DNA from 2 places in the Undibacterium sp. Ji22W genome. Region 2 is predicted to be linked to the other one. Evidence: predicted binding sites of a transcription regulator. Region 2 holds the regulator's gene; the other holds the start of a gene.
What was found. Region 2 encodes NrdR, which represses ribonucleotide reductase genes. Its sites were predicted from a motif close to CACNANATNTNGTG; they were not measured.
Positions count from the first base shown of each region.

Region 1 (15,126 bases), 150 kb from region 2:
CATGGTCTTGACGACTTTGGCGAGGCGCTGGGTTAGATTGTCGAGCATAGTAAACCTCTATATAAAATCTTAACGCGGCCATCTGCAGGGGCATTGCCTGAAATTTTGATTATTTCAATCTATTAATATCAAGTAAAACGACATCAATAGTTGATTCACCCTGCAAAAATCACACAACCAATCACACAACTGATTACGATATTTGTACGTAATTTATAGGTAATTAATGCGCGATGAATACGCAATGAGATGGACATAAGCTTCATATTTTACCTGAAATGGGGGCGAAGGACCTGCATTTCAGGCATGGGGAATCGCATCTTCTATTTACTGAAGAGCCCGTTTGAACGGTTTTCGAGCTGCCGATGCTTCAGAGGCAAGCGAATCTGCGGGGTTAGGCGTTGATTGCCTGACGCAAGCGGTCCTCCTCTTCTTCCGTAAAGTCGAGGCAGCTGAAATCTTCATCCAATAGCAATATAAAAGGAGCGTTGAGCAGAGTAACAGCGAGTGCTAAATTTGCTTCTGTCGATATGAATAACGGCGCTTCATTTTCTCTGAATGCATTGTTCCAAATACGCTTTTTGCCTTTGATTGAAGTGCTAAAACGTACGCTGTTTGTTTCTGAAATTTCAGTCACTTCGGCGATGACAGGTTTCAATAGTACTTTTGAACGCAACATTTTTCTAAATCGTAGATCTTCGAGAATAGACAGCGCAGTGTAAAAACAAATAAAAAAGAATAATAGGCACCAGACGACAAGGACTGTTATTCGATTTTTTAGATGCTTTATTTCCAAATCGGTTGTAATCAATCGCATGTCTTTTTCTGAACGCACTGCAGCTATCGAATCGGCGGCTTGAAATCCTAGATAAGAAAATTCTCGACGTACCTGCACTTTCTGTGGCTCGGTCGGATCCGGTTGATAGCTAATGCTGGCGTTGCAGCTAATCAAAATATGCCGCATCACACGACAACTACCTTCTACTTGGGCCTGCGTATCTTTCACAGGTTTCTTTGAAATGCGATAGTCGTCAATAAGGTCAGGAGCTTCGATTATTGGCAAAAAGAAGAGAAATATGGCAGAGACAACCAAGATCGCCAAACTAAGCCAAGTATTGGTTAAGCGCGAATGTATTATGCTCATCGGGCGCTTAGGAAAGGCGTCGAGTATTTTATGAGTACGAGACTTTTGGGGTGTTGTTGGCATCGAGTTCGTATTTGACATTGCGATCGGTGTATCTGTGTTGGATTGGATCTAAATTGTAATAAATATTCGGAGAGAATTTAGAAAATGTCGTAAAAATACTTCTATATAAAGAGGGAAGATTCACTCTTGCTTTGTCGATGTTGAGGGCGTTTTTTTCGCAAGAGAAATTCTGATGAGAAGATTCAGACGTTTCGATCTAACTGAAGGAAAACGGGGTGGGCTGATTTCTCAACCCACCCCGTAATCTAGTTAATCTAGTCTAGCCTGCTGACGGTGAAGGCAGCAATCAGATTAGACCTGTCGCTTACTCCGCGCCCATTTCTTTCAACAGATTATCCGCCTTGTCGACATGTTTCATTTGCCACAGCATGTAACGCAAATCGACTTGGATAGAACGGCTGGAAGCTTTGTTGTAATCCCAGTCAGCGATGATGGAATCTAAGGTGCCATCAAATGCCAGACCGATAAATTCGCCTTTAGCATTCAACGCAGCTGAACCAGAATTGCCGCCAGTGATATCCAAAGTTGCTAAGTAATTGACCGGTACGGTTTTCAAGATTGGGTCTACATACTTACCAAAGTCTTTGGCTTTAATTGCCGCCAATTGATTGGCTGGCGCATTAAATTCACCTGTGCCAGTTGCTTTCGCAACGACGCCTTTCACTGTAGTGAACGCGGTCCAAGTTGTACCGTCTGCACCGAATGGACGGCTGGCGACTTTACCGAAAGTTACGCGCAAAGTACTGTTTGCATCAGGATAAACTGCCTGGCCTTTGCTCTTCATGTAGGCAATTTTTGCTTTCATGTAGCTGGCATAAGCTTTTTGCATATCTCCTGCAGATTCTTGATCAGCAACTTCGCGTTTCATGCCTTCTTCATACATGCCAACTGCTGCTTTGATAAAACTATCATTACTAGCTTTGAAGTCATCGACGGATTTTTCTAGCCAAGTAGCGCGAAACGCCTGATCACCAAATTGGCTGCCTGCATACATTTGATCTAATAAGGCTTTCAACTGGTCCTTTGTCATACCGTCTTTAATGCCCATGGCATTATCGAAGTTGGCATTGCGTTCTGTCGCAGGTGCCGCAGCGTATTTCACTAAACTATTTAAGACCAAGGCTTTATCAACTTTTTCGTCGTAGCTGCGTTCTATCGCGACGATACTTGATTTGAAACGTGACAAATCACGATTTTGGAAGCCAGCACGACGCTCTGCATCAGGCTTGGCTTTTTCGTTCGCAAGGCGATACAAAGTGCGTGCGGTGCTCAGGAAACGTGGATAAGACGAGGCTAAAAAAGATTCTTTTTTCGCTGTAGCATCACGTTTTGCGTAGATGGCTTCAATCTTGTCGATATCTGCGGCGTATTCCGCTTTCGTCTTAGGATTGGAGTTGACCCATGTCTTCAAGTCGGCATGTTCTTTGGATTTGCGCTCCAAAATGTCGCTGCCCGCATAGCTATCCAACATACCTTGACGGTTTTTGTAATAGTTATTGATACCAGCAACCATGCTCGCGTATTTTAAGTTTGCGTCTTTATTGTCTTTGGTTTCGTTGGCGATAATTGCCAATGTTTCTGCAGAGCCTTTGACGAAATTAGGGTACTCAAAGTCAAAGGTATATGAAATCTCAGATGGCAAGCGATGACGATTTGTACGACCTGGGTAGCCGAGGACCATCACGAAGTCGCCTTCTTTCAAACCATCTTTGGCCAATTTCAATACATGCTTAGGCACGTAAGGGACATTGTCTTTGCTAAATTCTGCTGGCTTGCCGTCCTTGCTCACGTAGGCGCGGTAGAAACCGTAGTCACCTGTATGGCGTGGCCACATCCAGTTATCCGTGTCGCCGCCGAATTTGCCGACACCTTCAGCAGGAGCATGTACTAAACGGACGTCTTTGATTTCCATTTGTTTGATCAAATAGAATTCCAACCCACCGTAGAAAGAAGGAATGCTGCAACGGAAACCAGCTTCTTTTTCGCAAGCGGCGATCATGGCTTTTTGATTTTTTTCGATCGCATCGCCCCGTGCTTTTCCAGTTAACTTGGCGACATCAGCACTGATTACTTTATCGCTGACATTCGTCACTTCGGTCGTGACGAAAATGCGAGAACCAGGGCCAGCGGGCAATTCTTCTGCCAAAGTTTTTGCCAGGAATCCATTCGCTAACAGATTGCGTTCTGGTGTGGAGTTGCGCGCCACGCTGTCATACACGCAGTGGTGATTGGTCGCGACAAGGCCCATAGACGAGACAAAAGAGGCTGAGCAACCGCCCAGACTGACGATGGCGCCCATTGGAAATTCTGTCAACTGCGTCAATGATTTCGGGTCTAATTTTAGACCTGCGGCTTTGAGTTGTTTAGCTACTTGTGGTAACTGTTGTGGCATCCACATACCTTCGTCGGCTTGTGCGAAACCGCCGGTGAGTGTGAGTGCGGCTAAAGCGAAAAGTGATTTTTTCATTTTAATTCCTGCAAAAAGACGATTGATTTTTATTAGTCCAGCCATTGGGGATAATTTTCAGGCGATCAATTATCCTATTTCCCATTCTGGAGTGCATGCGAGTATCTAGAAGCGACCATTCTTAGTCAAGCGAATTGCTCAAGCTTTTTGTACATATATTTAGGCTTGTTGTAATTAGGACTTATAAAGTTTCCGCAGAGGACTTTTAAGTGTTTCGTGTTCAGGTTCCGGAATGTCTTGCGCTGGAGCAGATCGCCTTCAGGTACTCGCTCAATTCCCAAACAAAGAGAAAAAAATAGTTCGAACATAGTGTAAACTTGCACCATGCTAATTTATTTATCTTTGGTGGCAGCGCTTTTATATGTGATCTGTCCATTTATACCTGATAGTCGACGCATGCTGGGGCTGGTGCTGACGGCGCTTGGCTGGACTGCGCATGGCCTAGCACTGGCTTTGAGTGTTTATGCCATTGATGCGCTGCGCATAGGTTTTGCGGTCATGTGGTCCGCGGCCATCTGGGTGTCGGTATTAGTCTATTTGGTTGAGAACCGGAATTTTTCCTTAGATGGATTACGAATTTTGATTTTGCCACAAGCTGCGGTTACCGCACTGTTGCCACTTGCTTTTCCAGGAAGCTTGGTTCACTTAACGGATAAACCAGCGATGTTTCCATGGCACGTAGGAATCGCCTTACTTGCCTATAGTACGCTGACAATTGCCGCATTTCATGCACTCGTCATGTACGTGCAAGATAGACAATTGCATCGAATGCGCGGCAAGCCTGTACAGTCTTGGTTAGAGAAAGCCTTAGATCGTCTGCCAGCACTTTTAAAGATGGAACATATCTTGTTCTTATTAGTCACCTTAGGTTTTATTTTCTTAAGCCTGACGGTCTTATCAGGTGTTATTTTTTCTGAGCAATTTCTTGGCATCGCGTTTAAGTGGGATCACAAAACGGTATTGTCTTTGTTGTCCTGGTTGTTGTTTGCCGTCTTGCTAGCTGGTCGTCAATGGCGTGGCTGGCGTGGAAAAGCTGTACTACGGATCACTTTGTTTGGTTTTTTGAGCCTCTTGCTGGCCTATGTCGGTAGCCGCTTTGTGATGGAAGTGTTGTTGCACAGGAGTGTGTTATGAGATTGTTGATGTGGTTAGGCTTGGCGGTATTAGTTTACTTCGCTGTCCGTAAAAGTTTTCGCGCGAATCAACCCCCGTCTAATCAAGCACAAACCGAAGAAACCGCTTGGGGCGACAATACTTTCCCACAATCGTCCGGCTCTAAACGTGTTGAAGCGATGTTAAATTGTGCTTATTGCCAAGTTTATTTTCCTTCATCGGAGGCAGTTTTGCGTGACTCTCAACAATTTTGTTGTGCAGAGCATGCCGAAGCTGCGACTAAGTCACATTAAGCAAAATGGCACGCAATGATCACCCATGATGTTCGGCATACGGAAATAAGTGCGACTTTATGGCGTTCATTGCAGACGCTTAATTTTTCGCGTGTCATTGTTGCACTTGCCTTACTACTCTCTCTCAGTTTTAAGTCATTTAATGATTATTGGCTAGTTGAGCCCGCATTTTTACGTGCATTAGCGGCGAGCTATTTATTAATCGCAGTGACATTTATTGCGATCAAAGTACGTTGGCAGCAGCGATTTTTGTTGCAACTGGTGACGCAGATTACGCTCGATATTGTCGTTATTTCATTGTTGTATGTGGGTGCTGGCGGTAGTAAAAGTGGCTTAATCATTCTTTATCTGTTCCCGCTAGCCGGCTTGGGTATTTTGGGTCCGATGTTGTTGGCACTATTTTTTGTGTCAGCTGTCTCCTTGTTTTTGTTGATGGTTAACGCTTATCAGGTCTTGCAAAATGAAGACAGCAACATTATTTCGCAGGCGGGCTTATACGGTGCGGCCTATTTTGCAGTGGTCTATGTTCTCAACCGCTTAGCAAAAAATCTGATCGGACAAGAAGAGTTAGCCAATCAACGTGGTTTTGAATTGGCTCTGCAACAAGCGATTAACAGAACAGTGATCGCCGATATGAATGACGGCATCTTGGTAATTGACCAAGAAGGTTATTTGTTTGAATCGAATCCCGCGGCGGAGCGCATGCTGGGAAACGCTAAACTGACACGTCCCACACAACAAAAATTACGTTTGAACCAAATCCCTAGTCTTGAGCCTATCGCAAAAGCTTTGGACGAGTGGACTCAAAGGCAACAGCCAGATACCACGAGCTGGTTACGTAACGAGGGGGCGTCTTTTGCAGTGATCAGGCATTACGTGGAGGAGCACAATCTCAATGCTAGTTATTCTGCCACAGAGGCGCCACATGAAGCGGCGACGCATTTGAAATTGCGTTTTGTCAGAATCGATGAAAGCGATTTTGATCACGTAGATTTACATTTAACGCCCTGTACCATTATATTTATGCAAAACGTGTCTGAGTTGGAAAATCAGGCGCAGCAACTCAAGTTGGCATCAATGGGGCGTCTGACCGCCAGCATTGCACATGAAGTTCGTAACCCATTGTCTTCGATTTCGTATGCCACTTCTTTGTTAGGGGAAGATGTGCACAATGAAGTTCAGGCGCGACGCTTGCTCAAAATTGTTGAAGATAATGTGACTCGGCTGAATCAATTAATTGAAGATATTTTGAAGTTGTCGCGTAAGGCGCAGATGAATCTGCAGCCTATCTTGTTGATGGATGAACTTAGAAATATTGTGCAGGAATTTGTTGAGACGCGCGGAATTTCAGAGCAATTGATTCATTTGAGTGATAGTGCCCGTTTTTATGTGGTGTTTGATCCTGGGCATTTGCATGAAGTGATTACCAATTTACTTTCGAATGCAGTGCGTTATGCCAGTGGTAAACCAGGCTGCATACGATTGAATATCAAAATATCTTCCGGAACCCGACGTGAATTGCATATTCAGGATGATGGTCCGGGAATTTCCGCTCTGGTTCGTGCGCATTTGTTTGAACCGTTTTATACAACGTCGAGCAAGGGCACTGGTTTAGGTTTGTACATGGCGCGTGAATTATGCTTGAATAACCATGCGGTGCTTGACTATGAGTACAGGAATGATGAGACGTCGACATATGGTATGGATCCGGGTGGCCGCTTCGTTATTAATTTTTCTTCGAATGAAAAATCATGAGTCCAAATGAATTGAGCCATTCTGCGCGTATTCTGGTGATTGATGACGAAGCCCATCTTCGCGAGCTATTGGAAATCACCCTCATTAAAATGGGCTTGGAAGTCGACACCGCCGAATCCTTGGAAGTCGCGCGTCGTTTTTTGTCCAAGCACACTTATTCCTTGGTGCTGACCGATATGCGTCTACCTGACGGCTCTGGCTTAGAGATGGTGGAGGAAGTCAGTGCTAATTTTAAAGCGACACCAATTGCTGTCATTACTGCGTTTGGAAGTGCAGATAATGCTGTGGTCGCGTTAAAGGCGGGGGCGTTTGACTACGTCTCTAAGCCCGTTGCGTTAGATCAACTACGCAAGTTGGTGCGGTCGGCATTGCAAATGCAGAATGTCAAACCTTTGGAGCAGGTTGCGATCGTCTCGGCCAAGCCTTCTAGTCCGTCCTTCTTAATTGGGCAATCAACTGAAATCCAACATGTCAGGTCACAAATAAGCAGGCTGGCGCGCAGCATGGCACCAGTGATCATTACGGGCGAATCGGGTAGCGGCAAAGAATTGGCTGCGCGTGAAATCCATAGAAATAGTGCACGAGTTGATAAGCCTTTTATTGCCGTGAACTGCGGTGCTATTCCCGAAGCATTGATGGAGGCGGAATTTTTTGGTTATCGCAAAGGCGCTTTTACTGGCGCCAATGACGATAGAGATGGTTTTTTTCAAGCGGCCAATGGCGGTACTCTCATGTTAGATGAAGTCGCTGATTTGCCGTTGGCGATGCAAGTGAAGTTGTTGCGAGCAATTCAGGAACGACGCGTACGCAAGGTTGGTGCGACGGTTGAAGAAGCAGTCGATGTGCGAATTCTTAGTGCGACGCATCAAAATTTAGAAGCTTGTGTGAGTGCCGGAAAATTCCGTCAAGATCTTTATTATCGTTTGAATGTGATTGAGTTATTGTTGCCGCCTTTGCGTCAGCGACTAAGTGATGTTCACGAATTGGCAACTTGTATACTCTTAAAATTAGCGACACCTGGCTATCCTATTAGTCTAAACCAAGCTGCTTTGGCCGCACTGCAAGCCTATGACTTTCCCGGCAATGTCCGTGAATTGGAAAACATCTTGGAACGCGCCGCTGCTTTTGCCAACGACGGCTGTATTGATGTAATTGACTTAGGCTTACGTTCTGGGTCAAGCCTGCGCGCACCGACTGCGCTGGAAGGATCTGCGTCACGGCATGATCACTTCACTAGATCAATAAGTGAGTCAATCGGCGAGCCGAAAAGTGGTCCCGATAAGGTATTCGTGCCCTTAATCGTCGATGGCTCGTTGGATACCGCTTCATTTCTGTCGGATCAGTCAGTTGGTTCGGAAATGGTGTTTGCAGCACCCGATTTGCCTTGTATATTACCTGACTACTTGGAAAGAATTGAGCGTGAGGTAATTCGTAGTGCCTTGGCCAAAACCCGTAATAACCGTACCCAAGCGGCAGAATTACTCGGCGTCAGTTTTCGTCAATTGCGTTACTCGATACAAAAATTGAAGATTAATGATGTTGAAACGGATTGAGCCATTTAGCTTGCCCGCCGCCGCTACCGACGATTGGGAAATGGACGCACATGCTTGGTGTACAAAGGCACAGGTCGTGGTTTCGCCGAATTTCGGTGCCCGTCCCGCTGGTATGGCGGTCGACTTATTAGTGATTCATAACATCAGTTTGCCTTTGGCTGAATTTGGTGGTGACTATATTCTGGATTTATTTCAGAACCGGCTTGATTGCGATGCGCATCCTAGTTTTGCGAGTTTGCGTGGGGTGCAAGTTTCTAGCCATTTTCTTATCCGACGTGACGGCCAACTTTTCCAGTTTGTTGCTGGGTCAGCGCGCGCTTGGCACGCAGGTCTCTCGCAATTCCAAGGACGCCAAGCTTGTAATGATTTTTCTATCGGGATTGAATTGGAAGGGTGTGACACCTGTGCTTTTACAGATGCACAATATCTGAGTCTGACGCGTTTGAGTGTTTGTCTCCTGCGACACTTTCCGGTACAACACATCGTTGGACACGAGGATATTGCGCCTGGACGCAAGACCGATCCAGGGCCGTATTTCGATTGGCAACGTTTTCAACAAAGTCTGCCAGGTTGGATGGTCATGGACGCCACCGATTAGATTTTATTGATCGTCATGAATTCATCGAGCGATTTTGTCTGCTGCTGAAAATTCTTGCAACATATGTCCTGAATACAAATAAACGTACAAAAGATGCTATAGATAGTAGTCATCTGTGGTTTATTTTTATCACGATCAAATTAAATTTTTGATGCTGTTGAACGCAATTTCATCAATTCATTTTCTCTGCTTGCACAAGTTTTCAGCACTTGATGTTAGTGGTCACTTACGTTGTAATCCCCGTTGTTTTGTGGCTTGACCAATGTCAAATGCTCGCACCGCTTTTGATCGAAATATATCGGTCTCCAGTTGAAAAAAGCGGTTGCGCTCTTTGAGTTGAGACACTAGAATTAGTGCAAATAAAAATAAACACACTAGATCTAGTGTTTTTTGGAATGTTTCCCAAAATTATTTTTTTCACGTGTTCCTCTTCTCAATGTGCTAAAAAATCTCGCAAATGCTCGCTTTCGGTCATGCACCAAAGTCAAAGTATGACGACATTTTTGGCGGCGACATAGAGAGCACAAATTCACAGAAGTTGAAGTCGAGTTTGATGATCTTTCAAACTCTTGCAGTACAGCATTTTGGTAAAACTCGCAGTACGAACGCAATATTCACCTTAATTTAATAAGACCCTGAACCTGGAGGCGAAATGCACTCTTCATTAGAAATATCATCAATCCAAGCATATGATCCTGCTGCAGCACAAGCTAGCTTATCTGCACAAACCCACGGAACTCCAACGGCGAGTTTTAGCGACTATCGCATTATTCGCCGCAATGGCGCTGTGGTTGGATTTGAGCCGTCGAAGATTTCGATTGCCGTTACAAAAGCATTTTTGGCAGTCAATGGTGGTCAGGGTGCAGCGTCTGCAAGAATTCGTGAATTAGTTGAGCGTCTCACGCATAACGTGGTGACTGCTTTAATGCGTCGCCAGCCAAATGGCGGTACTTTTCATATCGAAGATATTCAGGATCAAGTTGAATTGGCACTGATGCGTTCCGGCGAGCATGATGTTGCACGTGCTTATGTCTTGTATCGCGCTAAGCGCATGGACGAACGTCGTGCCCAATTAGAAGCGCAAGCTGCTGGTAAGCCAGATGCTGAAGTTCCGCAAATTCATGTGATTGTTGATGGTAGACCACAGGTGTTGGAAGTCGCTCAAGTACGCGCGCTGATTTCTGCAGCCTGCGTTGGTCTGGAGAAATTGGTAGATGCAGAAGCAATCCTCATCGAAACCCTAAAGAATTTGTATGACGGTGTGCCAGTCGAAGAATTGCACAAGTCAGCTATTTTGGCCGCCCGTGCCATGATGGAAAAAGAACCTGCTTATAGCCAGGTGACTGCGCGTCTGTTACTGCATACAGTCCGTAAAGAAGTATTTAACAAGGAAGTTGCACAAAAAGATGCTGCCGATGAATACGTCGAATACTTCCCGAAATTTATCAAAAAAGGTATCGAAGCTGGTTTGCTCGATGCCAAATTGGCGCAATTCGATTTGAAGAAAATGTCAAATGCCTTGGTGGCTGACCGCGATTTGCAATTTGGTTACATCGGTTTGCAAACTTTGTATGATCGCTATTTCTTACACATTCGCGATATCCGTATCGAAATGCCTCAGGCTTTTTACATGCGTGTGGCGATGGGCTTGGCGTTGAATGAAATCGACCGCGAAGCGCGCGCGATTGAATTCTACAATTTGTTATCCAGCTTCGATTTCATGAGCTCAACGCCCACTCTATTTAATAGTGGTACGCAACGTTCCCAGTTATCCTCTTGCTACTTGACGACAGTGGCGGATGATCTTGATGGTATTTATGAAGCGATTAAAGAAAACGCTTTGTTGGCGAAATATGCAGGCGGCTTAGGTAATGACTGGACGCCAGTACGCTCTTTGGGTGCGCATATCAAAGGTACAAATGGTAAATCTCAAGGTGTTGTGCCATTCTTGAAGGTGGTCAATGACACAGCGGTTGCGGTGAATCAAGGTGGTAAGCGGAAAGGCGCTGTGTGTGCTTACCTCGAAACTTGGCACATGGACGTAGAAGAATTCTTGGAGTTGCGTAAGAACACGGGCGATGATCGTCGTCGTACGCACGATATGAATACGTCTAATTGGATTCCAGATTTGTTCATGAAGCGCGTGATGGAGAAGGGCGACTGGACTCTGTTCTCACCATCGGATGTGCCTGATCTGCATGATAAATTCGGCAAATCTTTTGAAGAGGCGTACACAGCTTACGAAGCAAAAGCAGCAAATGGTGAAATCAAACTATCCAAAAAGATCGCCGCCTTAGATTTGTGGCGCAAGATGTTGTCTATGCTATTTGAAACAGGTCATCCTTGGATCACATTTAAGGACCCTTGCAATATTCGTTCACCACAACAACATGTCGGTGTCGTGCATAGCTCTAACTTGTGTACCGAAATTACGTTGAACACGAATGATAGTGAAATCGCCGTATGTAATTTGGGTTCCGTGAACATGCCAGCCCACATGAAAGATGGCAAGCTGGATCATGAAAAACTCAAGCGCACGATTACAACGGCTATGCGTATGCTCGATAACGTTATCGACATCAATTACTATGCAGTGAAAAAAGCACGTGACTCTAACTTGCGTCACCGTCCTGTTGGTTTAGGCATTATGGGTTTCCAAGATTGCTTGCACATGATGCGCATTCCTTACGCTTCGATGGATGCGGTGCAGTTCGCCGATACCTCGATGGAAGCGGTGTGCTACTACGCTTATCTGGCCTCAACCGAATTGGCGCAGGAACGTGGTCGTTATAGTTCTTACACAGGTTCTTTATGGGATCGCGGTATCCTGCCGCAAGATTCTGTGAAGTTATTGGCCGACGAGCGCGGCGGTTACCTTGAAGTCGACAGCTCTGAAACCATGGACTGGACTATCGTTCGCAATCGTATCAAACAGTACGGTATGCGTAATTCCAATTGCGTAGCGATCGCACCGACTGCGACTATCTCCAATATTATTGGTGTTGCCGCTTGTATCGAACCAACTTATCAGAACTTGTATGTGAAATCGAATCTGTCGGGCGAATTCACCGAAATCAATGAGCACTTGGTGCGCGATTTGAAAGAACGTGGCCTGTGGGATGATGTGATGATCTCTGACCTGAAATACTTCGATGGCAGCTTGGCGAAGATAGATCGCATACCAGAAGATTTGCGCGAACTGTATGCCACGGCATTTGAAATCAGCCCGACTTGGTTGGTGGAGGCAGCTTCCCGTCGTCAAAAATGGATCGATCAGGCACAGTCTTTGAACATTTATATGGCTGGCGCATCCGGTAAGAAATTGGATGAGACATACAAACTGGCTTGGTTGCGTGGTTTGAAAACGACTTACTACCTGCGTACTATCGGTGCAACGCATACCGAGAAATCGACAAGTAAAACAGGCGCATTGAATGCGGTGGCGGTCGATGGTGGGAATAGTGGTTATTCTGCCAGCGCAGAAGTGGCGACAGCATCATCCATCGAGGCAGACGGCGCGGCATGTTACCTACGTCCAGGTGACCAAGGTTTCGAAGAATGTGAAGCTTGCCAATAAATTCCTAAAAGCGAAAGGTCACCGCGGCAATTTGTTGTGGTGATTTAAATCCATCGTTTTGCAAAGTTAAGTAAAACTTCGCAGAGCTTATTAAGTGAGTTTAACAAATGAGGTGGCGCTACAGCGTCAGCTCATCCATCAAAATAGTAAGGAATATCACATGCTTTCATGGGATGACGACGCCGCTACAGCGGCACCAGCGCCACGTCCGGCCGTACAGCCAGCAACGCCAATCACGCCAGCCGCGCAATCGGCATTTGACCAGTACCAAACGCGTTTGCAAACGCAAGACGTCGCATTGAACCCTGCGCTGGTGACCAAGCCAAGCGTGGTCAGTGCTGAAGATATTGGTCGTCGCGTGAATGCAGCGGACAAACGTATCATCAATGGCCAGACCGATGTAAATCAACTCGTACCATTTAAATATAAATGGGCTTGGGACAAATATCTGGCAGGTTGCGCGAATCACTGGATGCCGCAAGAAATCAATATGCAGCGCGATATCGAGCTGTGGAAAAATCCAAATGGCTTAACGGAAGATGAGCGTCGTTTGGTAAAACGTAATCTCGGATTTTTTGTAACGGCAGATTCTTTGGCTGCAAATAACATTGTGCTCGGCACCTATCGTCACATCACTGCACCTGAATGCCGTCAATATTTATTGCGTCAAGCGTTTGAAGAAGCGATCCACACGCATGCATACCAGTACATCGTTGAGTCACTTGGTTTGGATGAAGCGGAAATTTTTAATGCGTATAACGAAGTCGAATCTATTCGCGATAAAGATCAGTTCCTGATTCCCTTTATTGACGTCCTGACTAACCCGGAATTCAAGACGGGTACTACCGAAGCGGATCAAACGCTATTGCGCTCACTGATCGTTTTTGCGTGTTTGATGGAAGGTCTTTTCTTCTACGTCGGCTTCACACAAATTCTTGCGCTCGGTCGTCAGAATAAAATGATGGGTGCTGCGGAACAATACCAGTACATCTTGCGTGATGAATCGATGCACTGCAATTTCGGAATCGATTTGATCAACACAATTAAAATGGAAAACCCACATTTGTGGACCGCTGCATTTCGCGACGAAATTAAATCGTTGTTTTTACGTGCGGTAGAGTTGGAATATCGTTACGCAGAGGATACAATGCCGCGAGGAGTACTCGGCTTGAATGCGCCAATGTTTAAAGGCTATTTACGATTCATCGCAAATCGTCGCGCGCAACAAATCGGTCTCGATGTTTTGTTCCCACAAGAAGAAAATCCTTTCCCGTGGATGAGCGAAATGATCGATCTGAAAAAAGAGCGTAACTTCTTTGAGACCCGTGTCATCGAATATCAAACAGGTGGTGCACTCAATTGGGAGTAAATTTTTGGTGTCGAAGATGTTCAAGACAAAATTCGCAAAGCGACCAAGTAGCTAAGTTTAAGTAGCTCGAATGCGAATTAAAGTGATTGAACAAGAAAGGCTTCGCAAAACTGAATGAACTGTTTAGACTCATTCGAGAGTATTTGTGTTAATAGCGCGACCCCAGCGAGGCTGGGTGTTGCGCTTTTGTGTTTGGAAATTTGCTTTTCTAAACAAGTGTTGAAGTACCGTTTTTAAGAGAATTCCGACGTTGCTTGTTGTCGTTAGAGGTCGATGAAGTATCACTAACTAAGACATGCAGTGTTTTGGCTGTTGTCATAAATCGTTAAGGTCTGCCTGTAGTTAAGAATAAAAATAAGGGCAAACGACAAAGCCAGATGACCTTCTTATGCGCCAAATGCGTAATAAGAGGTCGGTGCCGAATTCATTAGCGCAACCAGAAGTCGTGTTTGTGCCGATGAATAATCCGCTTACCAGAAAGCGAGCGGATTTTAACTTTAATCTGATTTTTTTCCGACTAACGTGAAGGAGAAACAAAATGGCAACAGCACCAGAAGCCAAGAAAGCAGCAGCTAAGCCTGCGGCAAAACCGGCGGCAAAGAAAGCGGCAGCTAAACCTGCGGCGAAAAAAGTAGCGGCTAAACCAGCAGCAAAAGCAGCAGCTAAGCCAGCAGCTAAGCCAGCAGCAAAAGCAGCAGCTAAGCCAGCGGCAAAAGCAGCAGCTAAGCCAGCGGCAAAAGCAGCAGCTAAGCCAGCGGCTAAACCAGCAGCGAAAAAAGCAGCAGCTAAGCCAGCAGCTAAACCAGCAGCGAAAAAAGCAGCAGCTAAACCAGCGGCAAAGCCAGCAGCGAAAAAAGCAGCAGCTAAACCAGCGGCAAAGCCAGCAGCGAAAAAAGCAGCAGCTAAACCAGCGGCAAAGCCAGCAGCGAAAAAAGCAGCAGCTAAACCAGCAGCTAAGCCAGCAGCTAAGCCAGCAGCGAAAAAAGCAGCAGCTAAGCCAGCAGCTAAACCTGCAGCAAAAAAAGCAGCAGCTAAGCCAGCAGCTAAGCCAGCAGCAAAAAAAGCAGCAGCTAAGCCAGCAGCTAAACCTGCAGCAAAAAAAGCAGCAGCTAAGCCAGCAGCTAAACCTGCAGCAAAAAAAGCAGCAGCTAAGCCAGCGGCTAAACCTGCAACAAAAAAAGCAGCAGCTAAGCC
Region 1 covers NZ_JBMPOU010000001.1:152,818-167,943, forward strand. The annotation lists gene ffh (signal recognition particle protein) at 1-48, opposite strand, end outside; gene ACO0KW_RS00630 (hypothetical protein) at 395-1,144, opposite strand; gene ACO0KW_RS00635 (S46 family peptidase) at 1,512-3,674, opposite strand; gene ACO0KW_RS00640 (cytochrome C assembly family protein) at 3,999-4,808, shown strand; gene ACO0KW_RS00645 (PP0621 family protein) at 4,805-5,080, shown strand; gene ACO0KW_RS00650 (two-component system sensor histidine kinase NtrB) at 5,096-6,835, shown strand; gene ACO0KW_RS00655 (sigma-54-dependent transcriptional regulator) at 6,832-8,388, shown strand; gene ampD (1,6-anhydro-N-acetylmuramyl-L-alanine amidase AmpD) at 8,429-8,986, shown strand; gene ACO0KW_RS00665 (ribonucleoside-diphosphate reductase subunit alpha) at 9,639-12,563, shown strand; gene ACO0KW_RS00670 (ribonucleotide-diphosphate reductase subunit beta) at 12,724-13,932, shown strand; gene ACO0KW_RS00675 (transcriptional regulator) at 14,471-15,126, shown strand, end outside.
Region 1: the regulator NrdR is predicted to act here: its motif matches at 9,359-9,372, upstream of ACO0KW_RS00665 (ribonucleoside-diphosphate reductase subunit alpha).

Region 2 (15,126 bases):
AGATTTGGTTAACTCAGATCCACAATATGTGAAAGAAGGCAAAGATGGTGGTTATATTTTCTTGCCAAGCGATATTCGGGGGAAAGGTAGTTACAATCAATTCTTGACTACTAAGAAAACACGTGCAGCGACAGTTTATGTTGGCAGCAATGATGGTATGTTGCACGCGTTTGACGCGACTGATACTTCTACCGGAGGTAGTGAAAGATTCGCCTACATACCAAATGCCATTATCCCAGGCCTTCCAGAATTGGCAAAACCCAATTACGTCCATCGATTTTATGTTGATGGTACACCAATGATTGCGGATGCCGCGATCGCTGCCGATCCTACACCTTGGCGTAGCATTTTGGTCGGTACAACTGGTGCTGGCGGTAGATCGGTTTTTGCGATGGATGTTACTGACCCAACGAGTTTTGATAACACAAAAGTGATGTGGGAATACAGTGCCACGACTCGCGGTGCCGACAATGACTTGGGGTACACAATTGGCGTTGCCCAAATAGGGGTTATGCGTGACGGTCGTTGGGTCGCAATATTCGGAAACGGATTTGAAAGCACGAACCAAAAAGCAGTCTTATATATTGTTGATTTGAAAACTGGCAATGTCATTAGAAAGCTCGATACCGGAGTCGGCAGTGTCTCTGTCCCAAATGGGTTGGCAACTCCAAAGTTGTTATTGAATGCTGACTCTACGATCAAAGCAGTCTATGCAGGAGACCGTCAAGGGAACATGTGGAAATTCGATTTTGTTACCACGGGTACGGTACCATCTTTGACGACAACACCAGCAGTGGCATTGAGTGGGTTACCACTATTTACCGCAGTTGACAGCGGCAGAAAACAACCAATTACAACGCAACCACAGTTGTATCCACATCCGGATGGTGGCTATATGGTTGTATTTGGATCTGGCAAGATCTATGAGGATACTGATGCTGCGACAACAGATAAAGAAACTTTGTATGGTATCTGGGATAAAACAACCTCAAGCCAGGTAACGCAATCACAATTGGTTGAACAGACATTATCTGCAAGCGCTAACTTCTATTCAGTGTCCAAAAATGTCGTAGACTGGACTTCAAAACGTGGTTGGTATATTACTTTGAAAATAAAGAGTGGGGAGCGAATTGTGAATGACCCTATTATCTTCGAGGATCAAGTAATTTTCACTACCCTTGTACCAGGTAATAGTGCTGATTTGTGTGTCATTGACGCGTTATCGACGACCTTGCAGATCAGCCCAGTAAATGGTGGAGCCTTGGGTTACAAGTCCATTGACACAAACGGTGATGGGATAGTTAATAGTTCAGATACGATGGTGAGTGGACGTCAAACAAGTGCGACTTTCGGTACAACCATCATTCGTCTTGGCAATCGTAAAGTGAAAATTTTCCAAGCCGACGCGAGAACAGGAACAGTTCCAACTGGTGGTGAAAACAGGACTTTGTCTGATGGGATTCCGACGGTGCGCTTATGGCGACAGCTGATTGGCCGTCAATAATCTCAACCACCGATAAATTTATAGAAAAGGTCACATATGATAGTACGTAAAGAATTTAATATGCGTGGTTTTACGCTAATTGAGTTGATGATATCTTTGGTAATAGTTGCGATCATTAGTGCTGTCGCCTATCCAAGTTACCGTGAAAATGTGCGTAGAAGTAGTCGAGCAGAAGTGCGTGCATTGATATTGGAAAATGCGCAGTTCATGGAGCGTTTTTTTACTGAAAATAACTCGTACTTGCAAACTTCAGGAGCGGCTCCGACAGCACCTGTTTTGCCGAATTTAGTTTCGCCGAGAGGTGCTACGGGATCAAAAATAAATTACAACATTGCATTTAGTGCTTTGCCAGCAAGATCAGCAACAACTTTTTCTATCGAGGCAGTTCCAGCGAATAAGATGGCTGCCGATGCTTGCGCGACCTTCACTTACAATCAACTGGGCCAAAAAGGCACCTCTGGTACCTTAGGTTCTGGAGTGACAACTGAGTCCTGTTGGTCTAAGTAGAATTGCAAGGTGTGCCATTAAATTTTCGGCGTATTAATGCAACTAAGCAGTAAGAAGTAAGCAGTAAGTAGCGGGTAATTATTTTGGCGACCAATTAGCGAGCAAATTATTAAGTTGCTCGCTATTTTTTTTTAACCTCCTGAATCGCCTCGACAAACTCGGACACGTCTTCAAAACTTTTGTAAACAGAGGCGAATCGAATATAAGCGATTTTGTCTAGGCGTTTAAGTTCGCGCATCACAAGTTCCCCTAAGTGTCCCGACACTACTTCACGTTCGCCGCTCGCCAATAATTTTTCTTCGATGCGTTGAATAGCAGTATCAACCGCCTCAGCAGAGACTGGACGCTTTCGTAATGCTAGCATCAGGCTAGCTCGCAATTTGGAGGATTCGTATTCGGAGCGACTACCATTCTTTTTGACAATGACAGGCATGGCTAATTCAATTCGCTCGTAAGTCGTAAAGCGCTTGTCACAGCTTGCACAACGGCGCCGGCGGCGTATCGTATCGCCTTCTTCTGAAATTCTGGTATCGATAACTTGCGTGTCGCCATGATGACAGTATGGACATTTCATGAAAGTTCTCCTGCCAATTTCTGATTTTTCTTGGTATGCATCAGTGGTGTCTTATGTTCTTGATCTTTGAGATTCTTTTTTGTTAGTAGCAACTGAGATATTGAATCGCTGCCTGAGGTGGTGAGTTAATGCGTCTTGCTCTCCTTACTGCTAGTGCCAATGCCCCATAAAAAAGCCACTCAAAGGAGTGGCTTTTCAGGTTTTTAGTTACCGTAGACAGGGAAGGCGTCAGTCAATTTCTTTACTTCTGCTTTCACGCGTTCTATCGTTGCTGGATCATTTGGGTGATCTAAGACATCTGCGACCAAATGACCAATCTTGATGGCTTCTGCTTCTTTGAAGCCACGTGTAGTCAATGCCGGACTGCCTAAACGGATACCAGAAGTGACGAACGGTTTTTCAGGATCATTTGGAATAGAGTTCTTGTTACATGTGATGTGGGCAGAACCGAGCACTGCTTCAGCTGCCTTGCCAGTGATGTTTTTAGAACGCAAATCAACCAGCATCACATGTGACTCTGTACGCCCAGAGATAATACGCAAACCACGTTCGATTAATGTTTTTGCGAGCGCGTCAGCATTTTTTACAACTTGTTCTTGGTAAGTTTTGAATTCTGGATTCAATGCTTCTTTGAAAGCGACGGCTTTACCAGCGATGACGTGCATCAAAGGTCCACCTTGCAAGCCTGGGAAAATCGCAGAATTAATGATTTTTTCGTATTCTGCTTTCATCAAAATGATGCCGCCACGTGGACCGCGCAATGATTTGTGCGTCGTTGAAGTCACGAAGTCAGCGAAAGGCACGGGATTAGGATAAACACCAGCAGCTATCAAACCAGCGTAGTGCGCCATGTCGACCATGAAATAAGCGCCAACTTCTTTGGCAATTTTAGAGAAACGTTCGAAATCAATTCGCAAAGAGTAAGCAGAAGCCCCAGCGATAATTAGTTTTGGTTTGCTTTCACGTGCCAGACGTTCCATTGCTTCGTAGTCGATTTCTTCTTTTTCGTTCAAGCCATAAGAAACTACGTTGAACCATTTGCCGGACATATTTAGTGGCATACCGTGAGTCAAGTGACCACCTTCAGCCAATGACATACCCATGATGGTATCGCCTGGTTTTAATACCGCGAAGAACACACCCTGATTCGCTTGTGAACCTGAGTTCGGTTGTACGTTTGCGGCTTCAGCGCCGAAAATGTGTTTCAAACGGTCGATCGCTAACTGTTCAACCACGTCTACGTGTTCGCAACCACCGTAGTAACGTTTGCCTGGATAGCCTTCAGCATACTTGTTAGTCAATTGGGAGCCTTGTGCTTCCATGACTGCTGGTGAAGTATAGTTTTCAGAGGCGATCAACTCGATGTGTTCTTGTTGACGGACATTTTCGGCTTGAATCGCGGCGAGCAATTCTGGATCGATATTAGCGAGAGTATGATTCTTGGAGAACATGGGTTTCCTGTAGAAAAAAGCGTAAAAAATGAAAAAATTTAATTGGGACTGATCTGTAAAAATGCTCCAACTTGTGGATACAAGTCTCAATCACTTTTACCATCGGGATACCCATGCGTACGGCCAGAATCGACATCTTTGACTCTGCAGATCTCACGCTTCACGATGGAACTCCATCTTCTGCCGACAATCTTTGGATAAAAAATTGCGGCATTTTCGCCAGTTGCGTGAGACAAAATGGTGCCCGAATTTTACGTCAAGAGGGGTGTTTCGGCAAGTTATGTAAAGGTAAACACAGCTTTTGAACCGAGTGAAAATAGGGGGAGGCTCAGCATGAATAGTTTTCGATTTTTGTTTGTAAAAATTGCTTATTCTGGTCTGTCAGCCGGCTAAGCCCGAATTTTTATGCATAAGGCGACGCATAAGAGATCATTCAATTTGCAGAAATTCTGAAGACGGTTAAAACTGAAGTGACATTAAACGTGATAAAAATATTATTAAATTTAGGCTGCACGGGCGGTTTCCGCCAAATTAGATGGGAGGATTTGTCTTTTGTCGGTGTATCTCAAAGTCTCACCTATTAAAAACCTTTAAAATGCCGCTTTTATCAATAAATATTGAAGGCAGGGGAAAATGCTAGTTCTTATCACAGGAGCAAGTTCAGGTTTTGGTGAAGCGATGGCGCGTAAATTTGTCCAAGCTGGACATCGTGTGATTGCAGCTGCGCGTCGTATCGATCGCTTGCAACAATTACAATCGGAATTGGGAAGTGCCTTACATGCCGTGGTATTAGACGTTTCCGACAAACTCTCGATCGCTGCGATGATCGAGAGCCTGCCTTCCGAGTGGCGCGATATTGACGTATTGGTCAACAATGCTGGTTTGGCATTAGGAGTTGCTCCAGCACAGAGTGCGAATTTGGATGATTGGGAAACGATGATTGATACCAATAATAAAGGCTTGGTACGCATGACCCATGCTTTGTTGCCGCATTTCATCGCCCGGCAAAATGGTGTCATTCTCAATATTGGTTCAATCGCGGGTTCAACTGCATATCCGGGCGGCAATGTCTATGGAGCGACCAAAGCTTTTGTTGACCAGTTCACTTTGAACTTACGTGCGGATTTGATCGGCACAGGCGTACGCGCTACGAATATTGCGCCTGGTTTGTGCGGCGGTACGGAATTCTCAAATGTGCGTCTGAAAGGCGATGATGCGGCCGCCGCGAAGGTTTATCAGGGCACGCAACCGTTGACGGCGGAAGATATTGCAGAAACTGCCTACTGGATCGCCACTTTGCCAGCGCACGTGAATATCAATTATATCGAGATGATGCCGATGTGCCAGGGATTTGGGCCCTTGGCGATACAGCGCAATTGAATCGAGTTGCAATAATTGCGTCCCAATAAATTTGACTTCCAGCAATACAGAACAGTAAGAGAGATAGGTAAGAATGCAGATTTTTAGTTGGCCGGTGCGGGTATATTATGAAGACACTGATGCAGGCGGCATCGTATTTTATGCGAACTACCTGAAATTTTTTGAGCGTGCGCGTACTGAGTGGTTACGTGCAATTGGCGTGAATCAAAACCAAATGGCACAAGAATTTAATTCAGTGTTTGTCGTCAAATCGACCGCGGTCGAGTATCATGCGTCAGCACGACTGGATGATGAACTTATCGTGACAGTGCAGGTCGAAAAAACAGGTCGCGCATCGATTGTTTTTTCGCAAGAGGTGCGCTGCGCAGAACGCTTGTTGACCAGTGCTAAGGTGACGATTTGTAGTGTTGATCGTACGCAATGGCGTTCGATGCCAATTCCGAGACCGGTATTGCAGTTAATTAACCCGGCATTATTTTTAACTCCAATGAATTGAGTTGTTTGTGCAAAGCATGTTTGTGCTCCGTATGAATAATTTCGCCAATGGAGTACAGGAAATGCGTGCTGAAGAACAGGCAGTAAAAATTAGCAAAAAAACGGCCAATGGTATTTGACGTGAGTGCCGACTTTTTTGCATTCTCTGAGTTTTAGTTTTCTATCCAATTAATCATGACAGTTACTCACGATCTTTCCTTCTCCGCACTGATTTTGAATGCATCACCACTAGTACAAATTGTGATGGTGATTTTGTTGCTGGTTTCGCTGACGAGCTGGAACTATATTTTCAGTAAAATGTTCGCTATCAAAAAAGCACGGACACAGACTGAACAATTCGAAAGACAATTTTGGGGTGGTGGCAATCTGGTTGAGCTTTATCAACAAGCCACCGCTAATCACCGCGGCAGCCGTGATAAAACAGGCGCTTTGGAACGTATCTTTGAAGCCGGTATGAACGAATATCACAAAGTGAAAGCGGCCAATAAGGCAAACCTTGATGCTTCCGCGATGCTTGATGGAGCAAGGCGTGCGATGCGCGCCTCCTACCAACGAGAAATGGATCACTTAGAGTCGCACTTGTCTTTTCTGGCATCGGTAGGCTCTGTTTCTCCTTACATTGGTTTATTGGGAACAGTATGGGGAATTATGAATTCCTTCCGCGGTCTGGCGAATGTGCAACAAGCAACTTTGAGTGCGGTTGCGCCGGGGATCGCCGAGGCTCTGATTGCGACGGCGATTGGTTTGTTTGCGGCGATTCCAGCGGTCTTAGCCTACAATCGTTACTCGCACGATATCGATCGCCTGGCGATTCGCTTCGAAACTTTTATCGAAGAATTTTCGAATATTCTGCAAAGACAATCACGTTGAACTACAAGAATAAGCTGATAGCGCAAACATGAGTTCTCTTCGTGGCGAACGTAAACGCAAATTTAAGGCTGAAATCAATGTGGTTCCCTACATCGATGTGATGTTGGTATTGCTGGTGATTTTTATGGTGGTAGCACCGATGACAAATCCTAATGTCATCAATTTGCCAACTGCTGGACAGTCGACGAAACCGCCATCCGATTTTATCGAGATCACTTTAAGCCCAGATACTTCTGCGACGATTAGCATCACCACGCGTGGCAGTACCAATGGTAATAGCAAGCAAGAGGGCAAAGAGAGCGCACTTGATCGCAAACAATTGCTGCGCAAATTGAAGGAATATCATGAGGCCAAGCCAGAATTATCTGTGCTGGTTTCCGGTGATAAAGACATCAAATATGATGAAGTCATTCAAGTGATTTCTGAAGCTAAGAAATTAGGAATTCAACGTGTGGGGCTCGCTACTAAGTAGTGTATTAGCATGGGTCAATATATATCGCGAGCAGCTACGTCCTTAGCCTTCAGCGCAGCGGCATTATTGCTGGCTGCTTATGGAATGCGAGAGGTGCAGGCACAGCAGATTAACTCTGCGGAACCTGCGACCCCAGCGCTCTTAAGCCCCCCGGCAGTGATGCCTGCACAGCAAGCAGATGGTATTTTCGCCAGATTTTACTTGGGCGAATTGAGTAAGCCACTTGCTAATTTGCTCAATGAACATGTGCCAGTATTATCATCCAGTGCGGAAGCACAGATTCCAACTCCCGGCTTGTTACGTAAACTCCAGCGAGACATTGCCGAAATTTTAGCTACCGAAGGGTATTTTTCTGCGCAAGTTGAATTTGATAAAAGTAGTGACGGTACCCGCATTGATATAAAAGTTGATCCCAGCGCGCGTACAACGATCAAATCAGTGAGTATTAATTTTACCGGTGAGCTGCAAACTGCGGCCGAGGGCGGCGATACCGAAGCGATTAAACGGCGAGATAGTTTGATGAAGGAATGGAGCCTGGAGCAAGCTCAGGCTTTTCGCCAGGATGATTGGAGCCATGCTAAAACCATGTTGATGGAAAAGCTCCGGGCGTATCGTTATGCGGGCGCCACTTTGGTAGATAGTCGCGCCAATATTGATGCCGATAGCCACGCCGCGACTTTGGAAATTGATGTCGATAGCGGAGCCGCCTTTGTGATCGGTGATTTGTTGGTGACCGGTTTAGAACGTTATCCCTTGTGGTTGATTGATCGCTTTCATCCCCCCAAAAAAGGTGAGCCTTACTCTAGCACACGCTTAGTGGAATTTCAGCGCGCTTTGCAAAACTCTGCGTACTTTTCAACCGTCGCTTTTAATATCGATACTGATAGTACGAAAGCAGACGCATTGCCAATCGAAGTGTCGCTGGTCGAGCGGCAAACTCGCGATTTAGGCTTTGGTACGGGTGTCAGTTCCAGTACCGGTTTGCGTACCGAAGTCAGCTATCGTGATAGGAATTTTTTGGATCGGGTCTGGGATTTGCGTTCCGCTGTGCGACTAGAACAAAAGCGTCAACTCTCCTACGCGGATGTATATCTGCCACCTAATGATAACAATCGACTAGATTCTTTTGGCGTTTTATTTGATCGTTCCAACCTAGCCGGCCTACTAAAAACGCGCTCGGCCTTGGGTGTGAAGCGCAGTATTACTAATGGCATGGTGGAGCAGCGTCTGGGATTAAATTATACCCAGGAAAAAGTCGTGCAAAATGAAAATACTTCTAGCGAAACAGAGCGCCATAGTCGGGCGCTAGTTGCTAGCGTAGGTTGGACATGGCGTGATGTCGATGATGTGTTTTCTCCGCGTCGTGGTCAACGTGCGCAGTTAGATTTTGCCGTGTCTGATAAGGCGCTGATTTCTGATCAGCGCTTTGTGCGTATGGTGGGCAAGTATCAGTATTGGTTACCCGTTGCGGCACGCGATGGTCTTCTGTTTCGCACCGAATTTGGTAAGGTATTTAGCACTAGCGTCGACGGTATTCCTGAAGATTATTTATTTCGTACTGGAGGAAGCACATCGGTGCGTGGTTATGCCTATCAAAGTCTAGGCGTGGCTAATGGACAAGCAACCACTGGCGGACGCATCATGGCTGCCTCCAGTCTTGAATATGTGCATTGGCGTACTGATACCCTAGGTGTCGCAGCGTTCGTTGATGCCGGTGACGCAGCGCGCAACTGGGGCGAATTTAAAGTCAAACAAGGCTTAGGTATTGGCGCCCGGATCAAAACACCAGCAGGTCCGATAGCCCTGGATTTAGCCTATGGCAAGCAAGTTAAAAGGTTTCGGTTAGACTTTTCAATTGCTATTGCATTTTAATCCAACGAACTATTTATCTCTGATTCTCTGATGCCCAGGATGTCCGATCAAAACCAATCATCGCAACACGTAGATTCGCAGTTGCCTGCTTCCAAGCCTGCCGCTAAGTTCGGACGAACCGTGCTGTGGGTCGTGTTGGGGATCGTATTTGTGATTTTGTTGGGTGTGACGTGGATATTTCAAAGCAATTCAGGAAGCCGGTTTCTATTTCAAACTGTACAAAATTTAAGTAGTGGCCGGTTGCAGTTTAGTCAGGTGGATGGTCGATTGGCGGATCAACTGAGTATTGATGAAGTGGCCTATCGTGACACTCAACATAAGTTAGTGATCAGTGGTTTGCAGTTGAGTTGGGAGCCGTGGGCTTTGTGGAGCGGGAGGCTGGAGATCATCAGCTTGTCAGCAAGCACCGTGCGTATCGCTAGCGTCCCTAGCGACACGGCGCCTGTATTGCCCGCAAGTCTGCATTTGCCGCTCGCGATCAATGTACAGCATCTGGCTCTCGGAAGATTGATTTTCAGCCAATTGGCTGCCGATCATCAGGAGCTTACGCCACTTACATTGACCGGCATCGTTGCGAAGGCGAAGGCAAATTCTGATATGCATCAGATATCGTTGCAGCTCAATTCGGATTGGGGTGGTTTGCATTTGCAAGGCAAAGCGCAAACCGACCGCCCTTTTGTAATTGATGGTGATTTTGTGTATTCCGGTCAGCCCACTCACGATCTTCCCCAAGTTTTACTGCAAGGGAAATTGAACGGAAGTTTGCAAGACTTATTACTGCAAGCTAAATCAGTACAGAAAACTGATAATGGTTTACTGGCCGACCCGAAGCAACAAGTGAACGCTGATTTGCAACTGAAATTGGCACCATTCGCACTACATCCCTTACAAGCCGCAAAACTGAGCATACAGAAATTGAATCCACAATGGATTAATCCCGCGGCGCCGAATGCGATGCTCGACATTGCACTCGACCTTCAACCGAATTTGCCAGGCAGCTCGGGACAGGTCAAGCCAGAAAATAAAAAGGTATCGGTAAAAGCTGACAATAAGGCTGACAATAAGGCTGACAATAAGGCTGACAATAAGGCTGACAATAAGGCTGACAATAAGGCTGACAATAAGGCTGACAATAAGGCTGACAATAAGGTTGACAAAAAAACTAACAATAAGGCACCCTCTAAAAATGGCAGCGCCACCAATCCAATTGACCCTTGGAGTTTGATCGGGCAAATCACGCTACGAAATTCTGTGGTGCAAACGATAGATCAGCACGGATTGCCGTTGAAACTGCTTGAATCAAAAATTCAATGGCAGGGTCAACATCTAAGTCTAAATAAAACAAAGATCGAATTAAAGGCTGGAAGTATTCAGGCCGATACGACTGTGCAATTTCGCCCTGCGTTGCTACCTTTAATCGATTCGCAGTTGACGCTGAAAGATCTTGATCTAGCGCAATTTGATAGCCGTTTGCGTCAAAGTCGAATTGGGGGGGCGGTGCAATTGCAGTCCAAGGGAGATAGCCGTTTAGATTTTCAAGCGCAATTGAATGATCCGCGAGCGAGTTTGAACGCGGATGCCAGTTTTTTGCTGAATGCGCGTGGTGATAGCGGATTGTTGCAGTTTAAACGTTTTGAGTTACAGGCTGATCAGGCACGTTTGAGCGGCGCTGGAGAAATGAATTTCGAGGGGAACAGGCCTTTTAAATTGCAGGCAAAATTGGTTCAATTTAATCCTGCTCATTGGTGGGCAGCACCAGCTGGAAAGCTAGATGGCGAAATCCATGTGACCGGTAGCTTAACGCCGCAGATCAGTATTCAAATGCAATTGCCAAGCTTAACTGGCGAATTGGCTGGTCAGAAAATCTCCGCTAGTGGCGCTGCTGATTGGCAGCCGGCCTCGCTATTGAAGCTTGATCAATTTGAACTCCAATGGGGTGCAAACAAATTGCAAGCGAACGGTGCGCTAGGCGCAGTGCCAAATCAGTTGCTCCTGAATCTGCAAGCGGATGACTTGACTTCATTTGATGCTTTGACAGGATTTCCTCTTGCAGGTAAAGCGAATGCTAACCTTACACTCAGCGGAAAACTTGATGCGCCTTCCGCTAAGTTGATATTCCATGCTGACGATTTGCGTTCTGCGCGTGGTTTGGCGATCGGGCAATTGGATGCGGATTTTCAGATGGGAATGAATCCGCAAGATCCGATTTTGCTGCAACTCAGTGCCAGTCAACTGAAGTCAACCAGTATCGCGTTGAATGCGTCATCTCAAACTAAGAGCTTCAATTCAGGTAAGGATTCGCCGTCAGGACAACAATTGCCGATCGAAAAACGCAAAACTTTACTTGAGAATTTGCAGTTGTCGGTACAGGGTACGCGTAGTAGTCATAAGATCGATTTAGCTCTGCAAATTGATAAGACACAACAATTATCTTTGCTAGCTCAGGGTGGATGGACGATTGCTAAGAATGTGCCGGCTGGATTGAAAAAAACGGTGGCGGCGCTCGAAACGAATGGCTGGAGCGGACGTATAGAGCAATTGAAATTGCGCGGAATTGGTGCCAAAGTCGCCTCGCATATGCCACAAGATGATCTGATCTTGCAGACACCACTGCAGATTGATCTCAGTGGTCAAAAAGTTAGCGTCGGTGCTGCACGCTTCGCTGGTGGATTCGGTAAATTGGCTTTGGAACAGCTTGAGTGGACACCGCAATCCTTAATCACCAAAGGCAAGCTGGATGAATTTCCTGTGATGGATGTACTAAAACTGATTAAAACGCAAGAAAATATGCAAGGGGATTTACGTATTGGTATGCATTGGGATTTGCAGCTAAAAGATAATGTCCGCGGAGCAGTGAATATCATTCGGCAAAGTGGCGATTTGTCGGTGCAGGATGCGGATGGTACCGGACATCCCATGGCTTTAGGCTTAAGTGAGGCGACATTGCAACTGCAAGCTGGCGGTTTGATTGCAGGTAGCGACGCCGAGCAGGTCAAAATCCAGATGTCTGGATTTGGTAGCAGAATGGGCGAATGGCGAGCGAATCTGAATACACAAATTAAGCGCGTGAATGATAAATGGACCTTCAACTCTGAAGCACCCTTAAAAGGTGAGCTCCACGCAAATATGCCGGAATTGCAGTGGTTAGCTGGGCAGTTCAGCGCTGACATCGCAGTCAAAGGTGCGCTCAAATTAGATGCGGAATTTGGTGGTAAGTTTTCACATCCAACCTATCAGGCAAATTTAGTGGGAAATGGATTGGAGTTGGCATTTGCAGCCGAAGGATTGTTGTTCCCGAACGGCGAACTGCGCGCAAGCTTGAATCAAGATATTTTGAAATTGGAACGTCTGCGCTTCACTAATAAAGTGGCGTTTGTCCCCAAATTGGAGCAATTTCAAGACTTGGACTGGAGCGGGCGAGAAGGCGAATTTAGCGCGGCAGGTGAGGTTAATTGGCGCAATCAGTCGGGTGCGATTCAAGCAAATTGGAAAGATTTCCCTTTATTGCAAAGAAAAGATCGTTGGTTAGTTGTCAGTGGTCAGGCAAATATTACGCAAGTCGAACGTACATGGGCTTTGATCGGCAAATTGCGCGCAGATGCCGCCTATTTTAAATTGCCGAAATTGCCGCCACCTAGTTTATCTGGCGATGTGATTGTGTCGAAGGGTATCAAGTTGGTAGACGAAGACGTTGACCTTGAAGCGGGAAAAAAAGGTCTAAAAACGAAGTTGGATTTACAGATCGATATGGGTCCAAAGTTTGTGTTCGTTGGGCGTGGCCTAGATACAGCGCTGACAGGCACTCTGCGTTTGCGTAGCAATGACGGTTCTCCGATCCATGCTAGCGGTTCAATAGTCACTAACGGCGGGCAATATGAAGGATATGGGCAACAGTTGGAGATTGAGCGTGGCATTTTGAATTTTCAAGGTGCGCCAAGCAATCCTGCTTTGAATATACGCGCTTTGCGTAAAGGCTTGCCGGTTGAGGCTGGAGTCGATGTCACCGGAACGGTTGCAAGTCCTCAGGTTCGATTGGTTTCTGAACCTAATGTCCCAGATAGCGAAAAAATCTCTTGGTTGGTTTTAGGGCGCGAATCAGATCAGGTTGGGAATGCGGATGCAGGCTTGTTATTGTCTGCGGCAGGAGCGATTTTTGGTGGTGATGGCAGCCGTAATATTCCACGTGAGTTAGTACAAGGATTAGGGTTTGATGAATTCTCTATCGGCCCGGCAGAAAGTGGTGGATCTTCTAAATTGCCTAGCCAGACTGTTGCTGGCGCGACCTCGGTCGGCGCATCGTCCAACGATAAAGTAGTGAGTATTGGAAAACGGCTGAGACCTGGCTTGGTGCTGTCAGTTGAGCGCGGCGTATCGGATGCGAGCGGTGCCCTAAAGTTGAGTTGGCAACTCAGTCGTCGCATACGTTTCATTGGACGATCAGGTACGGATAATTCTATGGATGTGAAATATAGTTTTTCCTTTAATTAAATCGGATTAGGGTAAAGCAAATTACTAAACTGCGTGAGTTTGGACTAACAAGAAAATATAGACATGTCGTGACTTCGACATTGGTGGTAGGGTAGGCTGAACAGTTTATAATCCGAACCTAGAATTGCCATTGCATCGCCTTGGAAATGGCTTGCCAGAAAATTTAAGAATAGTTTTTGAAAAACAATGAACGAATTTACATATAACGCTGCGGTAAAAATGCAAGATGATGGGCTGCAATGGCAATCGATTGCCTTGGCCGCTCTCGTGCATTTGTTATTGTTGGCGTTTTTGGTGATTGGTGTGCAGTGGCAAAGTAGCGAAACGACCGCGGTTGAAGCAGAAGTATGGGATATGACTACGCGCGAAGCCGCACCTTTGCCGGAACCCGTACAAGTGCCAGAAGAGATCAAGCCAGTAATTGAGCCACCTAAAGAAGTTGAAAAGCCGATAGAAATAGAAGACCCCGAGATCGCGATTGCGCAAGAAAAAAAACGTAAGCAAGCAGAAAAAGAAAAACAGGAAGAATTGAAAAAAGCGGAACTCAAGAAAATCGAGCTCGATCTGGCTAAGAAAAAAGAGTTGGAAGAGAAGAAACGTGTGGCAAAAGAAAAAGCCGCGCAAGATAAGATATTCGAAGAGAATATGCGTCGATTGAACGGACAAGTCGTGAAGTCGGGTTCTGGCGGTTTGGGCGATGCGTTAAAATCTACTGGAAATAATCGTGGTGACCCTAGTTACAATGCGAAGGTCGCAGCGAAGATAAAAGCCAACACGATTTATGTGGTGAATGACACTTCCTCGAATAATCCTACCGTAGAGTTTGTGATTCAATTATTTCCTGACGGTTCGTTAAAAGGGCCAATCAAGAAAACCAAGTCTTCAGGTGTACCGGCTTTTGATGAAGCAGTCGAAAAAGCGATTGAAAAATCACAACCGTTTCCACGTGATAAATCGGGTGAAGTACCGAGTAGTCTCAATTTAGTTCATAGAATGAAAGATTAAAGTTTCATGAAAAAGTCTTCTATAGGTAAATCATTGTTCTCTGGCTGGTTTGCGTTGACAGCGCTGACTGCTTTGACTGCACTGATCGTGAATTCAGCGCAAGCGCAGATGCGTGTTGAAATATCAGGCGTAGGATCGAATCAGATTCCAATCGCGGTGGCAGCATTTGCGAGTGAAGAAATATCACCGCAGTTAGTTTCGAGCATTATTCGCGACGATCTTAATCGTAGTGGCTATTTTCGTTTAATCGATGTGGGTAGCGCGATTTCGGAGACTGCGACAGTGGACTTCGAAAACTGGAAAGGTAAAGGCGCCACGGCTTTGGTGGTGGGTAGCGTACAAAAGCGCGGCGAGGGACGTTTTGATGTGCGTTACAAACTTTTTGATGTGCTGAAAGGCGATATGTTATCCGGCTTTTCTATGGACACGCCTAGCCCGAAAATCCGCTTGACTGCACATAAAATTGCCGACGATATATATGAAAAGTTAACGGGAATTCCTGGTGTGT
Region 2 covers NZ_JBMPOU010000001.1:6,123-21,248, forward strand. The annotation lists gene ACO0KW_RS00030 (pilus assembly protein) at 1-1,504, shown strand, start outside; gene ACO0KW_RS00035 (type IV pilin protein) at 1,541-2,011, shown strand; gene nrdR (transcriptional regulator NrdR) at 2,133-2,585, opposite strand; gene glyA (serine hydroxymethyltransferase) at 2,789-4,036, opposite strand; gene ACO0KW_RS00050 (SDR family oxidoreductase) at 4,670-5,416, shown strand; gene ybgC (tol-pal system-associated acyl-CoA thioesterase) at 5,490-5,912, shown strand; gene tolQ (protein TolQ) at 6,086-6,781, shown strand; gene ACO0KW_RS00065 (ExbD/TolR family protein) at 6,810-7,253, shown strand; gene ACO0KW_RS00070 (autotransporter assembly complex protein TamA) at 7,263-9,125, shown strand; gene ACO0KW_RS00075 (translocation/assembly module TamB domain-containing protein) at 9,165-13,613, shown strand; gene ACO0KW_RS00080 (energy transducer TonB) at 13,800-14,618, shown strand; gene tolB (Tol-Pal system beta propeller repeat protein TolB) at 14,625-15,126, shown strand, end outside.